DNA from 3 places in the Kitasatospora sp. NPDC058063 genome. Region 3 is predicted to be linked to each of the others. Evidence: riboswitches for the same ligand, from Rfam matches in the RefSeq annotation. Region 3 holds a riboswitch; each other region holds the start of a gene.
What was found. A riboswitch is a leader RNA that binds a small molecule or an ion and turns the genes downstream of it on or off. The one in region 3 is predicted to bind S-adenosylmethionine.
Positions count from the first base shown of each region.

Region 1 (6,545 bases), on a different contig from region 3:
GGAACGACGGCATGTTCTGCGGGCCGGTCTGCATGGCCTCGTAGATGTGCTTGGCGTCCACGCCCTCGAGCGACGGGGCGTACTTGCCCTTGGTCAGGGCACCACCCTGGCCGGCGAAGTTGTGGCACTGGGCGCAGTTGGTGCGGAACAGCTCGCCACCCTTGGAGATGTCCTCGGGGTTGGTCGAGGTGAACTGCTCCTCCGTCGGGGTCACCGGGCCGGGACCGAGGGAGGCGACGTAGGCGGCGAGCTGGTCGATCTCGGCCTGCGAGTAGATGTTCTTCTTGCGCGGCACCTGGGCGCCGGGCTGCTGGGCGGGCATGCGGCCGGTGCCGACCTGGAAGTCGACAGCGGCGGAGCCGACGCCGACCAGGCTCGGACCGTCACTGCTGCCCTGGCCGTTCAGGCCGTGGCAGGAGGAGCAGCCGACGGCGAAGAGCTTCTTGCCCTCATCGATCGCGAGCGACTGCGCGGCGACGTCGGCCTGCGCCTTGTCGGCGGGCGCGAACGCGGCGTACAGCCCCCCGGTTGCCGCCAGGGCGAGAAGTAGGACGACCAGCGCCGCCAATGGGTGGCGCCGTCGTGCGGAGAGCTTTTTCACGGAATAACCCCGGTGTCAGGATCTGGTCGACTGGTGGGTGCACCCGGCGGCCGGTCTGGCCGGCACGAGGCTGCCTGTCTAGGGCTGCGCGCGCGGTCGGTCGGTGGGAGCGTCGGCACCGGCAGAAGCGGCCCGTCGCCGGTGAGGGCGGGGGCCGCAGCCGGTGGCCAGCGACCTGATCAGCTGGTTACTTGATCAGGTAGATGGTCGCGAACAGGCCGATCCACACGACGTCGACGAAGTGCCAGTAGTACGACACGACGATCGCCGCGGTGGCCTGCTCGTGCGTGAAGCGCTTGGCTGCGTACGTCCGTCCCAGGACCAGCAGGAAGGCGATCAGACCACCCGTCACGTGCAGCCCGTGGAAGCCGGTGGTCAGGTAGAACACCGTGCCGTACGGGTCGGAGGACAGCGACAGGCCGTCCTTCTTGACCAGCTCGGTGTACTCGAAGACCTGGCCGCCGATGAAGACCGCGCCCATGGCGAACGTGAGGATGAACCACGCCCGGAGCTTCTTCACGTCACCGCGCTCGGCAGCGAACACGCCGAGCTGGCAGGTGAGCGAGGAGAGCACCAGGATCGTGGTGTTGACCGAGGAGAAGGGCACGTTGAGGGCGTGGGCCTTCTCGGTCCAGAACTCCGGCCCCTTGACGGAGCGGAGCGTGAAGTACATCGCGAAGAGGGCCGCGAAGAACATCAACTCGGAACTGAGCCAGACGATCGTTCCGACGCTGACCATGTTCGGCCGGTTGACCGATCCGTGCGCGTGCCCGGTTTCTACTGCTGTTGCTGTCGCCACGACGGACATTATGTCGGTCCCTTATTCCGTCTTCACGTCGGGGGGTGTCCCTCGGAGTGTCCGGTGCGTGCGGTATGCCCCCTTGAGGGGTGCCGGGGTGCCCGGACGGGGGTTGAGCAGCGGCGTGTCCCTTTTCTGATGGTTCCTCGGAGGGGCCCGCGACCCCGTTGCCCGGCGCGTCGCTGCACGGTCGGAGCAGCCGCGGGAGGTAAGGGGACGGGCCCGGGGTCGGCCGTACGGGTGGACTGGACGGGATCGGGTGACGGGCCGTCCTCCGGGCGGGTGAGCCCGGGGCGCGGCGGCTCGGGACGGATCGTGCGCGAGGGGGACTCGGCGGACGGTGATCGGGAGTAGCATCCGGATCAGGCGAACGTGGTCCGGATCACACTTGAGGGAGCAGGGTCCATGGCGTACACGACCGATGAGACGCTCACCGTCCTCGTCTACAGCGACGACCGCAACACCCGCGAGCAGGTGCTGACGGCGCTCGGCCGTCGGCCCGCCGAGGATCTTCCGGAACTGTCCTACCTGGAGTGCGCGACCACCCCCGCGGTGCTCAAGGCACTGGAGAAGGGGGGCGTGGACCTCTGCGTGCTGGACGGCGAGGCCGTTCCGGCCGGGGGGCTGGGGCTCGGCCGCCAGCTCAAGGACGAGATCTACGGCTGCCCGCCGGTGCTGGTGCTGATCGGCCGGCCGCAGGACTCCTGGCTCGCCGCCTGGAGCCGGGCGGACGCCGCCATCTCCCGCCCGGTGGAGCCGGTGGCGCTGGCCGGGGCGGTCGCCACCCTGCTGCGGGCGCGGCTGGCGAAGCGGACTCCGGCCGTCCGCTGAATTCCCCCCCGGCAACTGGAAAAGAGGGGGGTAGAAGCGGCCGCTTCGCTCGATAGGCTGGCTCCATCCGTACGGACGTCCCCCCGGAGCGGGGAACCGACAAACAGCTGGAGTCAGCCATGGTGAACGTGAACCCTGCGAACGGCGGTAGCGACCCCGCGCAGGTGATCCGCACCTGGCCGGACCTCCTGGCGGCGCTGTTGCAGGGGGAGGACCTCGACCGCGCGTCCACCGCGTGGGCGATGGACCGGATCATGAGCGGCGAGGCGTCCCCCGTGCAGGTGGCCGGGTTCATGATCGCTCTGCGGGCCAAGGGCGAGTCGGTCGAGGAGATCGCCGGCCTGGTCGACGCGATGTACGAGCACGCCGAGCCGCTGGAGATCCCCGGACCGGCGGTGGACATCGTCGGCACCGGCGGGGACCGGGCGAAGACCGTCAACATCTCCACCATGTCGGCGATCGTCGCGGCGGCCGCCGGCGCCAAGGTGGTCAAGCACGGCAACCGGTCGGCCTCCTCCGCCAGCGGCTCCTCGGACGTGCTGGAGAAGCTCGGGGTGGCGCTGGACCTCTCCTCGCAGCGGGTCGCCGAGGTGGCCGAGGAGGTCGGTCTCACCTTCTGCTTCGCGGCCAAGTTCCACCCCTCGATGCGGCACGCCGCCACCGCGCGGCGCGACCTCGGGGTGCCGACCTCCTTCAACATCCTCGGCCCGCTCACCAACCCGGCCAGGGTCACCGCGCACGCCATCGGCTGCTTCGACACCCGGCTGGCCGGGCTGATCGCCGGGGTGCTGGCCGAACGGGGCGCGACGGCGCTGGTCTTCCGCGGCGACGACGGGCTGGACGAGCTGACCATCACCACCACCTCGCAGGTCTGGCTGGTGCGCGACGGGGTGGTCACCGAGACCACCTTCGACCCGCGGGACGTCGGCATCGAACTGGTCGGCATCGAAGCGCTGCGCGGGGCGGACGCCTCGTACAACGCCGAGGTCGCGCGGCGGCTGCTGGCGGGGGAGCACGGGCCGGTGCGGGACGCCGTCCTGCTGAACACGGCGGCGGCGCTGGTCGCGCTGGACCTCGGCGAGGCGCCGCTCGCCGAGCAGCTGGCGGCCGGCATGGAGCGGGCCGCGGAGGCGATCGACTCCGGTGCCGCGCAGGACCTGCTGCGACGCTGGTCGGAGGCCACCAGCCGGATCTGAGGCGGTAGTTGGGGAGCCCGTGCCGGAACGCCGGCACGGGCTCCCGTGCTGTCCGGATGCTGGATGCCCGTTTGACCACCCGATGGACGCGGCCTAGAGTCTTCGCCAGGTCATGAGTGACAGCGCGAAGCCCCAGCTGGCTGTCCGGCAACCCTCCGTCCGTGGCGGGGTGCCCTGGGTGAGGACCGGGTCGTCACGGCAAGCCGTCCGTGCGACAAGCGCGGACGCCGGACGAGCAGCACTCCCGGGGTCCCTCACCCCTGAAGGAGTGCATCCTCATGTCCGCTCTCGCCATCACCGAGACCTGCGCCCCGCTCGCCGTCCTCGGCGCCGACGTCCAGGTCCCGCTCGCCAACGGTGAGAAGGTCGGCTACGCGGCGCTGGACTACGCGGCCAGCTCCCCGGCGCTCCAGCGGGTGTGGGACGACGTCGCCGCCTACGCGCCGTACTACGGCAGCGTCCACCGCGGGGCCGGGTACCTCTCCCAGCTGTCCACCGACCTGTTCGAGCAGAGCCGCCGCACCGTCGGCGAGTTCCTCGACCTGCGCGAGGGCGACCAGGTGGTCTTCACCCGGGCCACCACCGACTCGCTCAACCTGCTGGCCGCGGCCGTTCCGGCCGGCACCCGGGTGTTCGCCTTCGAGACCGAGCACCACGCCTCGCTGCTGCCCTGGGCGCACGCCGGACTGGATGTCACCTACCTGCGGGCGCCGCGCTCCCGGGCCGAGGCGGTGGCCGCGCTCGACGCCGCCCTCGCCGGGGCGCCCGAGGGCCCCAAGCTGCTCTGCGTCACCGGCGCCTCCAACGTGACCGGCGAGCTGTGGCCGGTCGCCGAGCTGACCCGGACCGCGCACCGGCACGGCGCCCGGGTGGTGCTGGACGCCGCCCAGCTGGCGCCGCACCACCGGGTCTCGGTCCGCGAGCTGGACGTCGACTGGATCGCCTTCTCCGGCCACAAGATCTACGCGCCGTTCGGCGCCGGGGTGCTGGCCGGCCGGGCGGACTGGCTGGACGCGGCCGAGCCGTACCTGGCCGGCGGCGGGGCGACCCGGACGGTGGCCCGGGAGAGCGACGGCTCGGTGGCCGTGCAGTGGCACACCGGCCCGGCCCGGCACGAGGCCGGCTCGCCGAACGTCATCGGCGCCTACGCGATCGCCTCGGCCTGCCGGGCCCTGACCGAGGCCGGCTTCGACGCGCTGGAGGCCCGCGAGCAGCAGCTGATCGCCCGGCTGACCGCGGGGCTGGCGCAGATTCCGCAGGTCAAGGTGCTGAACCTGTTCGGCTCCGACTCCGCCCGGGTCGGCGTGCTGTCCTTCGTCGTCCGGGGCTGGAACAGCTCGCACTTCTCGGCCGCGCTGTCCGCCGAGTACGGCATCGGGGTGCGTGACGGCCTGTTCTGTGCCCACCCGCTGGTGCGCACGCTGCTCGGGGACGAGGACGTCGCCCCGTCCGAGTGCGGGGCGCCGGAGTCCTCGCTGCCGGGCGAGCGCAGCCTGAACGCGATCCGGGTGAGCTTCGGCGCCGGGACGCCGGACGAGCACGTCGACCGCTTCCTGACCGCCGTCCGGGAGCTGGTCACGGACGGGGCGGCCTGGAACTACCGCAACGAGGGCGGGCGCTGCGTCGCGACCGTGCAGATCGACCGGGGCCGTCGCGAGGGCTGAGCGCTACTCGTCCAGGCCCAGGGCGAAGGCGGCTTCCAGGTCGTGCTGGGAGTAGGTGCGGAAGGCGATCTGGGTCTCGGTGTGGGCCACGCCCGGGACCTTGTTGAGCCGGCCCGGAATGACCTCGGCCAGGTCGTCGTGCCGGCGCACCCGCACCATCGCCACCAGGTTGTAGCCCCCGGTCACCGAGTAGACCTCGCTGACGCCGTCGATGGCGGCGATGGATTCGGCGATCTCCGGGATGCGGTCGACACTGGTCTTGATCAGGACGATGGCGGTGATCACAGTTCGGGCTCCTTTGTGGGGTGGCGCCAGCGTATCGGGCGTCGGCCGGGTCGTCGCGGGGGGTGGCGAACCACGGTGCAGGCGTAGAGGAACCCGGCCGAGAAGCCGATCACGTGGACCAGGTACGCCACCCCGGGCCCGGCCGAGTGCACCGACCACCACTGCAGGGCGAACCAGAGGCCGAGCACCAGCCAGGCGGGGAACCGCAGCGGCAGGAAGAGCAGCAGCGGGACGAGGGTGGTGACCCGGGCCCGGGGGTGGAGGCGCAGATAGGCGCCGAGCGCGGCGGCGATCGCCCCGGAGGCCCCGATGAGCACCCGGGTGGAGTTCGGCGAGTGCGCCTCGGCGAGCGCGAAGCCGTACGTGGTCAGGCTGCCGGCGGCCAGGTAGAAGACGGCGTACCGGGCCCGGCCCAGCCGCCGTTCGACGGTGGGGCCGAAGACCTGGAGGAAGAGCAGGTTCCCCAGCAGGTGGAGCCAGCCGGCGTGCAGGAAGAGCCCGGTGAGGACGGACAGGGCCGGGTGCTTGCCCGGGGTCGGGGCGGCCGGGCAGCCGGGGACCGGGTCGGGGGCCTCGGCCAGCTGCGCGGCGGTCAGCGGCCGCCCGGCCAGCACCTCGGCCGGGACGGCGCCCCAGCGCTGCTCGTACCGCTGCTCCGCGCAGACCCGGGCCCGGCCGGTGCCGTACAGCGGGTTGAGCCCGGCGGCCGGGCCGAGCAGGAAGACCAGGGTGTTGAGTGCGATCAGGGCGTAGCTGACCGCCGGGACGGTCGCGGCCGGGCGGCCGCCCCGGGCGGCAGTGTCGTCGGGGACCGCGAGCGCCATGCGGCCAAGCATCCCTCCGGGCGCCGCAGGTGACACGGCGGTTTACGGCAGGTGGACCAGTCCGGGTGTTCGGGCGACCGGTGGCCGCGATGGTTGCCCCAGGCAATAGGCTTGGGGCGGGCATTCCCGCCTCCCGCCGCCGATGCCGGGGCTCCGGGGGGAGCGCCTAGCCCACGAAGGGACCACCCGAGAGGACCCCCGATGACCGTCCCCGCCCTGACCGCCGAGACGCGCTGGCGCTGCACCCTGTGCGGAAACCTCACCCGCTTCGACGTGACCCGCACCGCGCGGGTGACCGAGTTCCTGCACTTCGACCTGGCCGGCGAGTCCGAGGTCGAGGAGACC
Region 1 covers NZ_JBHVSD010000006.1:66,808-73,352, reverse strand. Annotated here, with positions in the region: gene ACFVUY_RS12040 (c-type cytochrome) at 1-601, opposite strand, end outside; gene ACFVUY_RS12035 (heme-copper oxidase subunit III) at 789-1,409, opposite strand; gene ACFVUY_RS12030 (hypothetical protein) at 1,806-2,231, shown strand; gene trpD (anthranilate phosphoribosyltransferase) at 2,351-3,427, shown strand; SAM riboswitch class IV at 3,536-3,654, shown strand; gene ACFVUY_RS12020 (aminotransferase class V-fold PLP-dependent enzyme) at 3,706-5,091, shown strand; gene ACFVUY_RS12015 (Lrp/AsnC family transcriptional regulator) at 5,095-5,376, opposite strand; gene ACFVUY_RS12010 (rhomboid family intramembrane serine protease) at 5,373-6,200, opposite strand; gene ACFVUY_RS12005 (hypothetical protein) at 6,402-6,545, shown strand, end outside.
Region 1: it holds a riboswitch for S-adenosylmethionine, as region 3 does, so the genes downstream of both, ACFVUY_RS12020 (aminotransferase class V-fold PLP-dependent enzyme) here and thrC (threonine synthase) in region 3, are expected to answer to the same signal.

Region 2 (6,545 bases), on a different contig from region 3:
TTCAGCAGCCCGACGAGAGCCGGTCGGCGGCCCGCCGCCCCTTCGGGACCGAGGGAGCCGACGGGACGGACGGAGCCGATACGGCCGATGCGGCCGACGGAGCCGGCGCGGCCGACGTGGCAGAACCCTCCCGCGCGGACAGCAGCCCCGCCACCTCCGCCGCCTCCGGCAGCCCCAGCCGGACGAAGATCCGGTGCGCCTCCCGCAGCCGGCCGCCCGCCTCGGCCTCCCGCCCGAGGTCGGCCAGGGTCCGGCCCAGCACCACCAGCGCGTGGCCCTGGTCCCGCTCGGCACCCAGCTCCTCGCACAGCTCCAGCGACTGCCCGGCGTGCTCCAGCGCCTCGTCCGTCCGGCCCAGCGACCGCAGACTGTCCGCCATCCGGTAGCGGGCGTGCGCCGCCCGGGCCCGCAGACCGGCCGCCGAGGCCACCGCCAGGCACTCGCCGAACCAGGTGACCGCCTCCTCGTGCCGCCCCAGCCCGTGCAGCGCCAGCCCCAGCACGTACAGCGTGTACGCCCGGCCCGGATCGTCGTGCCGGGTCCGCAGTTCGGCCAGCACCTCGTGGCAGATCGGCACCGCCTCGGCGGCCCGCCCGCTGCGCACCCGGGCCAGCGCCGCGTTCACCGTCGTCACCAGCGCCCCGGAGCGGTGGCCGAGTTCGCGCGCCAGCAGCAGTGCCTCGTCGTAGTGCCCGACGGCCTCGTCGTAGCGGCTGAGGAACTGGCAGACCAGGCCGAGGTCGTTCAGCGCCTGGCGCAGGATCACCGTGTCGCCCGCCGAGCGGGAGGCGGCCACCGCCAGCCGGGAGGCCGACTCCGCCTCCTCCAGCCGGGTGGCGGCCAGGGCGACGTTGCCGCGGAGGAAGTGCGCCCGGCCAGCTGCCCGGTGGTCGGCGCGGTGGACCGCGGCGGCGGCCAGGTCCTGTGCGGTGGTGGCCAGCTGACGGCTGGGCGGGGCGAGGACGAACGGCGTGAGCGCGATCAGCAGATCGATCGCGGCGCGCAGCGGCTCGGGCCCCGGGCCCTGCCCCGGCCCGTGTGCCGGCGCACGGCCGTCGGCAGGGGCGGGCGGGGCGGCCTCGGCGTCGTCCGCGAGGGTCCAGCCCGCCACCTGGGCGGCCAGCGCGATCGCCCCGGAACCCTCCGCCTCGGCCCAGGCCCGCGCCCCGTCCGGGCCGTCCAGCGGAACGCCCGCGCTGCGGGCGGGCCCCAGCGCGCCGGCCGCCGGATCCCCGGGAACGGCGTGCTGGAAGGCCGTGCACGCGGTGGCCAGCAGGTGGTCGAGCATCCGGTCGCGGGCCGCCACCGCCGCGCCGGGATCGTCCGGACGGCGCCGGGCGAACGCGCGCAGCAGGTCGTGGAAGCGGTAGCGGCCGGGGAAGGGCGACTCCATCATCGCCACGTCCACCAGGGCCTCCAGCAGGTCCTCGGCGTCGTACTCGTCGAGGTCCAGCAGGGCGGCCGCGGCCTGCAGCCCGAGGTCCGGGCCGTCCACCGAGGCGGCCAGCCGGAACGCCCGGGCCTGGGCGGGCGTCAACTGGCGGTAGCTCAGTTCGAAGGCGGCCGCCACCTCCAGGTCGCCGATGCGCAGCTCGTCGATCCGCCGGCGTTCGACCGCCAGCCGGCGGCCCAGCGTCTGCACCGTCCAGCTCGGCCGGGCGGCCAGCCTGGCCGCCACGATCCGCACCGCGAGCGGGAGGTGGCCGCAGACGAGCAGCAGCTCCCGGGCGGCCTCGGCCTCGGCGGCCAGCCGCTCGGCGCCGATGGTGCGGCCCAGCAGTTCGAGCGCCTCCTCGGGTTCGAAGACGCCCAGGTCGGCCTGGACGGTCGCGGGCAGGCCGGACAGCCGGGTGCGGCTGGTGGTGAGCACGGCGCAGCCGACCGCGCCCGGCAGCAGCGGTCTGATCTGCGCGGTGTCGTGGACGTTGTCGAGCACCAGCAGCAGCCGCCGGCCGTCCACCACCGAGCGGAACAGCGCCGAGCGGGCGTCCAGCCCGTCCGGCACCGCGTCGGCCGGCACGCCGAGCGCCACCAGGAAGCCGCTGAGCACCGCCTCCGGGTCGGCCGGGGTGGCGTCGGCGCCCCGCAGGTCGACGTAGAGCTGCCCGTCCGGGTAGGCCTCGCGCACCCGGTGGGCGACGTGCAGGGCCAGCGCGGTCTTGCCGACCCCGCCCATGCCGACCACGGTCGCGATCGCCAGCGCCTGCTGGCCGGGCGCGCCGAGGGCCCCGCGCAGCCGCTCCACCAGCACCGTGCGGCCGGTGAAGTCGGCCGCGTCGGGCGGAAGCTGGGCCGGTCTGGGGGCCGGCACGCCGCTCCCGGCCGGGGCGGCGGCGGGTGCGTCCGGCGCCGCGGGTCCGCCGGCCGGCTCCGGCGACCCGGCCCCGGGAGCGGTCCGCTCCGCCGGGCCGGCGACGGGCGCGGCCGGCCCGGGCACGGCGGACACCGGCCGGAGGACCGGCGCCGGGGCGGCCAGCGTCGGGTCGCCCTCCAGGATCCGCTGGTGCAGCAGGTCCAGCTCCGCTCCGGGCGCCACGCCCAGCTCGGCCAGGAACAGCTGACGCGCGCCGCGGAACACCGCCAGCGCGTCCGCCTGCCGCCCGGCCTGGTACAGCGCGCGCATCAGCAGCCCGTACGCCCGCTCGTGCAGCGGGTGTTCGGTGGTCAGCGAGGTCAGCTCCGGGATGCACCGGGAGTAGCGGCCGAGCGCCAGGTCCAGGGCGATCCGCTCCTCCAGCAGGGTCAGCCGCAGCTCCTGGAGCCGCTGGCGCTGGCGCTGCGCGAACGGGCCGGGGATGCCGGCCAGCGGCTCGCCCTGCCACAACTCCAGTGCCTGGTTCAGCAGATCACGCGCCTGCTGCGGCTCCCCGGCGGCCGCCGTGCGCTCGGCCTGCGCCGCCAGCTCCTCCGCCTGCGCCGCGTCCACCGCGTGCTTCGGCAGCACCAGCCGGTAGCCGTCCCCGACCGAGGTCAGCACGGTCGGCGCGTCCGGTTCCTCGCCGTGCAGCACCTTGCGCCACCGCCAGGCGTACGTGCGCACCGTCGTCATCGCGGTGCCCGGCGGCTCCTCGCCCCACAGGGCGTCGATCAGGTCGGTGGCGCTCGCGCCGTGGCCGGGCCGCAGCAGCAGCACCGCCAGCATCGCCTGCTGCTGGGGGCTGCCCACCTTCAGCGCGGTCGCGCCGCGCTGCGCTCTCATCAGTCCCAGCACCGAGAACCGGAAATCATCCATCCCTGCACCTGCCCGCCTCATGTGCTCGCCCCCGTCCGCGCACGTGCCGCCCCCCGATTCGATGAGCCCCTATCAACCCACGGCACCCCGCGGGATGTCGAGGGATCATCGACCCGGTGGTGATCCGGCGTTGATCGGCCGTGACCACAATCGACGGTGTGGCGCCCGCAGTCGGCCCGGCCCCGACCGCCGGACCCGCCACGTCCCCGGTCGCCCGGCCGCCGTCCGGCCGACCACCACGGCTCTCGGAGGCGGACCCCCCATGAACACCGACCTGCTCCACCGGCTGCTCGACGTCGACCCGGCCGCCGGACCGGTCGACCTGCTCCACCGCGCCCGGGGCGAGCGCCACCTCCCGTACCTGGTGCTCGCCGCACTCGCCCGGGACGGCGTCCGGATGGGCCAGCACGCCCGCGCCGAGCTGCAGCGCGCCCGCGACCGGGCCGAGTGCTACGCGGGCGTCGCGCGCGACCTCGCCGACGCCACCGGGGTCCGTCCGGTCCGTGACCTGCCACTGGCCGGCTACTACCCGCCCGACCTGCCCCGGCCGCTGGCCGAACTCGTCCTCGTCAGCCCCACCGAGGCCACGCTCTGGCAGGCCGTCAACCGGCTGGTCACCGATCACCCGGTGGAGTCCGTGGAGGTCACCCTGCTCGGCGAGCGGCCCCGGCACACCGCCGTCACCCTGCGCTGGCCGGGCGAGGACCCGCTGCTGGACCCGTGGTACCAGGTACGGGTCGCCACCGCCGCGCTCACCGGCGACCTCGCCTCCGTCCCGGTCCGCCCCTACCTGGCCGCCGACGACCACGTGGAATGCCTGATCGCCCTCGCCGAGGAGGGGCTCGGGCGCGCCTTCCTCGCGGGCGATGTGATCGACGTGGCCCAGCTCGCCGGGCAGCCCTTCGACCCCGTCGAGACCGCCGCGGTGGTCGCCGCCTACCGGCTCGCCCCGGAGGCCGCGGCCCTCCTCGACCTCGCCGCCGAACACGTGCCGCTCGGCTCCCTGCGGGACGTGCGCACCGTCCTGGAGGCCGAGGTCGCCCCCGAACGGCGCCGCCGCCGCGGCCGCCACCACCCGCTCCGGCCGCGCCACGGCACCCTGCTGCGCCGCACCGTCATCCGGCACCGGTGGGACGAGGCCCTGCTGCTCCCGGCCGGCGACGCGACCCTGCTGCTCACCCCGGTCGCCGACTACCTGCTCGGCCCCGAGGGCACCCGGCCGACGGCCTCCGAACGCGCCGCCGCCCTCGCTGCCCTGAGCGACTGGGACGCCACCGCCCCCGGCGGCCCGGACCGGGCCCCGTGCACCGGCCTGCCGGAGCCGCGCCACCGCTGAGCGGGCCCGCGGGCGGCGGCCGGGGGCGGGGGTCGGGGTGGGGGTCGGAGGTGGGGGGGCTTGCCGAGCGGCCCGGGAAGTCTTGTATCGTTCCTGGCGAATCATCCAGAGGGGTGGAGGGACCGGCCCTACGAAGCCCCGGCAACTCCCCGTTCGACCCGGCGTCCGAAGTACGCGCCGTGCCGTCCGGGGGCAGTGCCAACTCCGGCCTGTCGCCACTGTGGCGCGGGAAAGATGAGGAGACACGGTGCTCTCTGTGCTGTCCTTCGCCCGGGCGCTTCCCGCCCCGGCGCTTTCGCGTACCCGTCTCGTGCCCGGCGCAGGCAATCGGCCGTTTCCCCCGGCCCGTCCTCGCTGACCACACCCCCCGGCTCCCCGCCAGGAGCCGCCGTGAGCAGCGACCGTCCGCTGCTCCGGGCCCCGAGACTGGAGTACCCCCACATGGAGAACACGAGCGGCGTCGGCGTGCTCGACAAGGTCACCTCGATCCTCGGCACCCTGGAGGCCGGCCCCGCCACGCTGGGCGGCCTGGTCGCCGCCACCGGCATGGCGCGGCCCACCGCCCACCGGCTGGCGGTCGCACTTGAACACCACCGCCTGGTCAGCCGGGACACCCAGGGCCGGTTCATGCTCGGCCCGCGGCTCGGCGAGCTCGCGACGGCGGCCGGCGAGGACCGGCTGCTGGCCGCGGCCGGCTCGGTCCTCTCCCAGCTGCGCGACATCACCGGGGAGAGCGCCCAGCTCTACCGACGGCAGGGCGAGGTGCGGATCTGCGTGGCCGCCGCCGAGCGCCTCACCGGCCTGCGCGACACCGTTCCGGTGGGCGTCACCCTCCCCATGAAGGTCGGCGCCGCCGCCCAGATCCTGCTCGCCTGGGAGGAGCCCGAACGGCTCCACCGCGGACTGCAGGGCGCCCGCTTCACCGCCACCGCGCTGAGCGGCGTACGGCGCCGGGGCTGGGCCCAGTCGGTCGGCGAGCGCGAACTCGGGGTCGCCTCCGTCTCCGCGCCGGTCCGCGGCCAGTCCAACCGGGTGGTCGCCGCCGTCACGGTGTCCGGGCCGATCGAACGCCTCACCCGGCACCCCGGCGCCCAGCTCTCCCAGGCCGTGGTGGAGGCCGCGCACCGGCTCACCGAGGCGCTGCGCCACCCCTGAGCGGGGCCCCGCCCGCGTCGGGCCCCGGCCGCATCGGGGCCCTGACACGGGCGGGGCCGTCTGCCCCGGGCTCAGGCCCGGGGCAGCAGCACGGCGCGGGAGGGACGGGGGATCCGGCTGATCACCGAGCCGATCAGGGTGCCGATCGACACCCCGAAGACCGCCGACACGGCCGTCAGCACCGACTGCGCGCCGTTCCCGACCTCGATCTGCGCGGTGTGCAGCAGGCCGAAGGAGCCCGGTACCACGATCCAGAACGCCGGGAGGTAGAGCACCTGCCAGAGCGGACCGCCGGGCAGCCAGTGCACCAGGGTGGCCGCGGCCGCGGCGGTGACCGCGCCGGCCAGGCCGCCGACCGCCGCGCCGTGCGCCGACCCCACCACCACCTGGACCGTGACGCTGACCGCGATCACCACGACGATCCACGGGACGGCCGAGGGCGGGGTGTTCACGCTGACCACCACGCCGGCCACCGCGAGCGCCAGCCCCAGCGCGATCACCCACCAGCTGGGCCTGGCGACCTGCACGTCGGCCAGCGCGGCGGCCGGCACGCCGGCCGCCGTCGCGGCCGCGGCCACCCCGGCGAGGAACAGCGCCAGCTGCACCGCACCGGACACCAGCCGGGCCGTACCCGCGCTGGCCGCACCCGCGGCGATCTCCGACAGCCCGGTGACGAGCAGTCCGCCCGGCAGCAGGATCGCCAGCGTGGCCACGATGGTCCGCAGCGGGCCCTCCAGCAGCCCGGCCCGGGCGAGCGAGAGGACCAGCAGCGCGACCAGGAAGCCGGCGGTGACGGGCAGCAGCGGCCGCAGGTACGGCAGC
Region 2 covers NZ_JBHVSD010000004.1:199,477-206,021, reverse strand. Annotated here, with positions in the region: gene ACFVUY_RS08950 (BTAD domain-containing putative transcriptional regulator) at 2-3,232, opposite strand; gene ACFVUY_RS08945 (hypothetical protein) at 3,495-4,568, shown strand; SAM riboswitch class I at 4,667-4,809, shown strand; gene ACFVUY_RS08940 (IclR family transcriptional regulator) at 5,010-5,723, shown strand; gene ACFVUY_RS08935 (threonine/serine exporter family protein) at 5,795-6,545, opposite strand, start outside.
Region 2: it holds a riboswitch for S-adenosylmethionine, as region 3 does, so the genes downstream of both, ACFVUY_RS08940 (IclR family transcriptional regulator) here and thrC (threonine synthase) in region 3, are expected to answer to the same signal.

Region 3 (6,545 bases):
AAGTCCATGTCACCGCCCGGCATGCCGCCGCCGGCGGCCGCGGCGGCCTTCTCCGGCTTGTCGGCGATGACGGCCTCGGTGGTGAGGAACAGCGCCGCGATGGAGGCGGCGTTCTGCAGCGCGGAGCGGGTGACCTTGGCCGGGTCGATGATGCCCTCGGCGATCAGGTCGACGTAGGTGTTGGTGGCCGCGTTCAGGCCGTGACCGGCGGGGAGGTTGCGCACCTTCTCCACCACGACGCCACCCTCCAGGCCGGCGTTGGTCGCGATCTGCTTGATCGGGGCCTCCAGCGCGACCTTGACGATGTTGGCACCGGTGGCCTCGTCGCCGTCCAGCTCCAGCTTGTCGAAGGCGACACCGGCCTGCAGCAGGGCGACGCCACCACCGGCGACGATGCCCTCCTCGACGGCGGCCTTGGCGTTGCGGACGGCGTCCTCGATGCGGTGCTTGCGCTCCTTGAGCTCCACCTCGGTGGCCGCGCCGGCCTTGATGACGGCCACGCCGCCGGCCAGCTTGGCGAGGCGCTCCTGGAGCTTCTCGCGGTCGTAGTCCGAGTCGCTGTTCTCGATCTCGGCACGGATCTGGTTGACGCGGCCCGCGACCTGCTCGCTGTCGCCGCCACCGTCGACGATGGTGGTCTCGTCCTTGGTGATGACCACCTTGCGGGCGGTGCCCAGCAGGTCGATGCCGGCGTTCTCCAGCTTGAGGCCGACCTCCTCGGAGATGACGGTGCCACCGGTGAGGATGGCGATGTCGCCGAGCATGGCCTTGCGGCGGTCACCGAAGCCCGGGGCCTTGACGGCGACGGACTTGAAGGTGCCACGGATCTTGTTCACGACCAGGGTCGACAGGGCCTCGCCCTCGACGTCCTCGGCGATGATGACCAGCGGCTTGCCGCTCTGCATGACCTTCTCCAGCAGCGGGAGCAGGTCCTTGACCGAGCCGATCTTGGAGTTGGCGATGAGGATGTACGGGTCCTCGAACGTCGCCTCCATGCGCTCCAGGTCGGTGGCGAAGTAGGCGGAGATGTAGCCCTTGTCGAAGCGCATGCCCTCGGTGAGCTCGAGCTCCAGACCGAAGGTGTTGCTCTCCTCGACGGTGATGACGCCTTCCTTGCCGACCTTGTCCATGGCCTCGGCGATGAGCTCGCCGATCTGGGTGTCGGCGGCCGAGATGGAGGCGGTGGAGGCGATCTGCTCCTTGGTCTCCACGTCCTTGGCCTGGGCCAGCAGCTGGTCCGAGACGGCGGCGACGGCCTTCTCGATGCCGCGCTTCAGGGCCATCGGGTTGGCGCCGGCGGCGACGTTGCGCAGACCCTCGCGAACCAGGGCCTGGGCGAGCACGGTGGCGGTGGTGGTGCCGTCACCCGCGACGTCGTCCGTCTTCTTGGCGACCTCCTTGACGAGCTCCGCACCGATCTTCTCGTACGGGTCCTCGAGCTCGATCTCCTTGGCGATGGAGACACCGTCGTTGGTGATCGTGGGGGCGCCCCACTTCTTCTCCAGCACGACGTTGCGGCCCTTGGGGCCGAGCGTGACCTTCACCGCGTCGGCGAGCTGGTTCATGCCACGCTCAAGGCCGCGGCGAGCTTCCTCATCAAAGGCGATGATCTTGGCCATCAGAAGTGGTCCTCCGGGACACGGTCGACTGCTCGGACCAAGGGGTGCCCGCGACGGACGGCCCTGGTGCGCGGAGGTCCATTCCCTCCGCTCCCGGGGGCCTCACCGACCCGGTCCGCTGTCACTCTCACACTGTGAGTGCTAACGCCAATGATTAGCACTCCGGGTGGGCGAGTGCAAGCCCAATCGACAATCCGCGAGCCGCCGCCGGGGCCGCCCGGGAACGCCGACGGGCCCGTGCGACACGAGTCGCACGGGCCCGTCGAGAAGCGAGAGGTCACCAGCCGCAGGGCCGCGCCGAGCTCCTGGGGTCGGAAGGGGTCAGACCGCGGCGCGGACCATGTCCGCCTGCGGGCCCTTCTGTCCCTGAGAGATCTCGAACTCGACCCGCTGGCCCTCCTCGAGGGTGCGGTAGCCGTCCATCTGGATCGCGCTGTAGTGGACGAAGACGTCCGCACCACCGTCGACCGCGATGAAGCCGTAGCCCTTCTCCGCGTTGAACCACTTGACGGTGCCCTGAGCCATTCCGAACTCCCCTAGTGCTGTGCTGGCCCTTCACGCGCCCGCAGGTCGCGGGCCCGGGTTGGTTGAAGGCCGGCCCGGGGAACCCCCCCTGGGCGCAGCCGTGCACGCCGCAACCCTCCGTGCAGGACGCCAGGCGGCTTCCGGCGAGCGGGTGATTGCGTCGACCGCCGCTGAATGTATCCGGATCGACGCCCTCTGCAACAGGGCCAGCCACCGGTAATTCCGCCTCGATGTCAAGGGACAGGACGGGCCGAATCGGAATAATCTCGGCATTTCACGCCGGACATAGCGGACGAATTACTCAAATGTCCGCGGGAATTCTGACATCCGCCTGACATGTTTCACGGGCCGGTCCCGCCGGCCGGACGCCCCCGGGCCGAGCACTGCGGGGGCCGAAAGGGAAACCCTGTTCCCAACCGAGCCACACTCTACTCCGACTCGACCGGGAAATATTCCGGCCGGAATGCCAGCGGTCGCCCGCGCATACGGGAAACGGAATTCCGTACGCGCGGGCGACCGCGGGTTGGTCGCGAAGGCTCAGCAGCCGCCGGCCACCGCCGGGATGATCGAGATGCCGGCGCCGTCCTTGATCTCCGTCGCCAGGCCCTCGGCGAAACGCACGTCGTCGTCGTTCACGTAGACGTTCACGAAGCGGCGCAGCTTGCCGGTGTCGTCCAGGATGCGGGCCGAGATGCCCGGGTGGTTCTTCTCCAGGTCGGCGACGACCTCGGCCAGGGTGACCCCCTCGGCGGTCACCACGGCGGCACCGTCGGTGTAGGTGCGGAGGATGGTGGGAATGCGGACGTTGGCGCTCATGACTCTCCTTGCGGGGGGCGGGGCCGATCGGGTGGTTCAGGCGGACGCGAGGCCGGCGGCGCGGAACGAGTCCAGCGTCGGGCGGATGACGGCGGTCATCCCGGAGTCGGAGACGGCGTCCAGGGTCTTCAGGCCGTCGCCGGTGTTGATCGCGACGGTCTCCTTGGCCGGATCCAGCTGCCCGGTCTCGACCAGCTTCTTCAGCACGCCGACGGTCACCCCGCCCGCGGTCTCGGCGAAGATGCCCTCGGTCCGCGCCAGCAGCCGGATCGCCGCCACGACCTCGGCGTCCGTGACGTCCTCCACCGCGCCACCGGTGCGGCGGGCGATGTCCAGCACGTACGGGCCGTCGGCCGGGTTGCCGATCGCCAGCGACTTGGCGATGGTGTCCGGCTTGACCGGCTTGATCACGTCCCGGCCGGCCTTGAACGCGGCCGACACCGGCGAGCAGCCCTCGGCCTGGGCGCCGAAGATCCGGTACGGCCGGTCCTCGACCAGGCCGAGCCTGATCAGCTCCTGGAGGCCCTTGTCGATCTTCGTCAGCTGCGAGCCCGAGGCGATCGGGATCACGATCTGCTCCGGCAGCCGCCAGCCGAGCTGCTCGCAGATCTCGTACGCCAGCGTCTTGGAACCCTCGCCGTAGTACGGCCGCAGGTTCACGTTGACGAAGCCCCAGCCCTCGCCGGCCGAATCGCCGATCAGCTCCGAGCAGAAGCGGTTCACGTCGTCGTAGTTGCCCTCGATGCCGACCAGCTCGCCGCCGTACACCCCGGCCATGACGACCTTGCCCTGCTCCAGGTCGTGCGGGATGAACACGCAGGACCGGAACCCGGCCCGGGCCGCCGCCGCCCCCACCGCGCCGGCCAGGTTGCCGGTGGAGGAGCAGGACAGCGTGGTGTACCCGAACGCCCGGGCCGCCTCGATCGCGCAGGCGACCACCCGGTCCTTGAACGAGTGCGTCGGGTTCCCGGAGTCGTCCTTGACGTGCAGCTGGGCGGTGAAACCGAGCTCCCGGCCCAGGTTGTCCGCCTTCACCAGCGGGGTCCACCCCGGGTTCAGATTGGGCTTCGACGCCACGTCGGCCGGAACCGGCAGCAGCGGCGCGTACCGCCAGATGGACGCCGGACCGGCCTCGATCCGCTTGCGCAGCTCCTCGGCGCCCTCGCTGCCGAACTCGTAGGCGATCTCCAGCGGGCCGAAGCACTCCAGGCAGGCGAAGCTGGGGCCGAGCGGGAAGCGGGTGCCGCACTCGCGACAGGACAGCGCGGCGGCGGGGCCGAGGTCGACGGAAACAGGTGCGGCGGTGTCGATAGCCATGATGGCGAGGCCTCTCTCCTCATCTTCCCCGTGGCACGGTCGCGCCACAGGCCGGAATTGGCACCTGTCCCGCCGGGGCCTGTCGACAGACAGCCGCGCGGGAAGGTTGCCGGGACGTCAACGGGCCGTTCCCTCAGTCCCTCTGGATGAGCTTGTGAAATTGTGGTGGTGCTCAACGGCGACCCCGGCGTGCAAAGGTCCGACCGCTGTACGAAGACTGTATCCGAAGGCGTCAATCCTGAACGGGTGCGTCCGCCACGCGAGATGACCCGTCCCACCGACCCCGCCGAGGAGACCTCCGTGCCCGCCGAACCGATTCCCGAGCTCCTCCCGCAGGCGGCGTCCTGGCTGCGCCGCCGCTCCTGGAGCGCGGCCGACCGGCCGGTCCGCACCATCCTCGCCGCCAAGGAACGCACCGGCTGCACCGTCAGCGTGGTCCTCCCCGCCCTGGACGAGGAGGCCACCGTCGGCGACATCGTCCGCACCATCCGCCGCGAGCTGATGGAACGCCTCCCGCTCGTCGACGAACTCGTCGTCGTCGACTCGGGTTCCACCGACGCCACCGCCGCCGTCGCCGCCGAGGCCGGCGCCCGGGTCGAGCACCGCGACGCCGTCCTGCCCCGGCTGCCCGCCGTTCCCGGCAAGGGCGAGGTGCTCTGGCGCTCGCTGCTGGTCACCCGCGGCGACATCGTCTGCTTCGTCGACGCCGACCTGCGCGAATTCGACCCGGCCCTCGTCTCCGGCATCCTCGGCCCGCTGCTGACCGACGAGTCCATCCAGCTGGTCAAGGCCATGTACGACCGCCCGCTGGAATCCGAGGGCGCCGTCCTGCCCGCCGGCGGCGGCCGGGTCACCGAACTCGTCGCCCGGCCCCTGCTCAACCTCCACTGGCCGGAACTCGCCGGTTTCGTCCAGCCCCTCGGCGGCGAGTACGCGGCCCGCCGCTCACTGCTCGAACGGCTGCCCTTCCCCACCGGCTACGGCGTCGAACTCGGCCTGCTGGTCGACGCCCTGGAACTGGCCGGCCTGGACGCCCTGGCCCAGGTGGACGTCGGCGTCCGGCACCACCGCCACCAGGACGGCCAGGCCCTCGGCCGGATGGCCGCCACCATCTACCGGACCGCCCTGGAACGCCTCGACCGCACCCATCGCCTCAAGGCCTCCGCCGACCTCGTCCACCCCCAGCTCACCCAGTTCACCCGCGACCCGGAAACCCGCGCCTTCACCGCCCACACCCACCCGGTGACCGCCCTGGAACGCCCCCCGATGCACACCGTCCCCGAATACGCGACCCGTCATTGAGGGGTTTGCCGCCCCGAACCCCCGGCAACATCCCAACCATGGGCGATCTCACGACCAACCGTTCGAGCGCGACCGGCACCGCCCCCGTCCTGGTTGCCTCCAACCGGGGACCGGTGTCCTTCAGCACCGCCGACGACGGCACGCTGACCCTGCGCCGCGGCGGCGGCGGACTGGTCTCCGGCCTCTCCGCCATCGCGGACCCGAACGCCGTCTGGGTCTGCGCCGCCCTCAACGACGCCGACCGCAGAGCCGCCGCCGAGGCGCCGCGGGGCCGCCTCGACCTGGCCGGCCACGAGGTCGGCGGCCAGGCCGTACGGATGCTGGACATCGACCCGCAGACCTTCGCCCGCGCCTACAACGGCGTCGCCAACTCCACGCTGTGGTTCGTCCACCACCTGCTCTACGCGACCCCCACGGCACCCGCCTTCGACGCCGGCTTCCGCACCGAGTGGGCCGCCTACCGGGCGTACAACGAGGCCTTCGCCGAGGCCCTGGCCGCCGAGGCCGCACCGAACGCCGCGGTCCTCGTCCAGGACTACCACCTCTCCCTGGTCCCGGCCCTGCTCCGGGCGGCCCGCCCCGACCTGCGGATCGGCCACTTCTCGCACACCCCCTGGGCCCCGCCCGAGTACTACCGGATGCTGCCCGACGACGTCGCCCGGGCCGTCCTCACCGGCATCCTGGGCGCCGACCGGGCCGGCTTCCTGACCGAACGCTGGGCCCGCGCCTTCGCCGCCTGCTGCGAGGACCTCCTGGACGCGACCGTCGACCACGACGCGCTCACCGTCACCCTCGACGGCCGCACCACGGGCCTCGGCGTCCACGCCCTCGGCGCCGACGCCGACTTCCTGCGCGAACGCGCCCACCGCCCCGACGTCGACGAACGCCTCGCCGCCCTCCGCCGGACCGTCGGCGACCGCCGCACCGTCGTCCGGGTCGACCGCACCGAGCTGAGCAAGAACATCG
Region 3 covers NZ_JBHVSD010000024.1:149,021-155,565, forward strand. Annotated here, with positions in the region: gene groL (chaperonin GroEL) at 1-1,619, opposite strand, end outside; gene ACFVUY_RS33415 (cold-shock protein) at 1,941-2,144, opposite strand; gene ACFVUY_RS33420 (MoaD/ThiS family protein) at 2,682-2,960, opposite strand; gene thrC (threonine synthase) at 2,997-4,277, opposite strand; SAM riboswitch class I at 4,294-4,430, opposite strand; gene ACFVUY_RS33430 (glucosyl-3-phosphoglycerate synthase) at 4,542-5,579, shown strand; gene ACFVUY_RS33435 (trehalose-6-phosphate synthase) at 5,618-6,545, shown strand, end outside.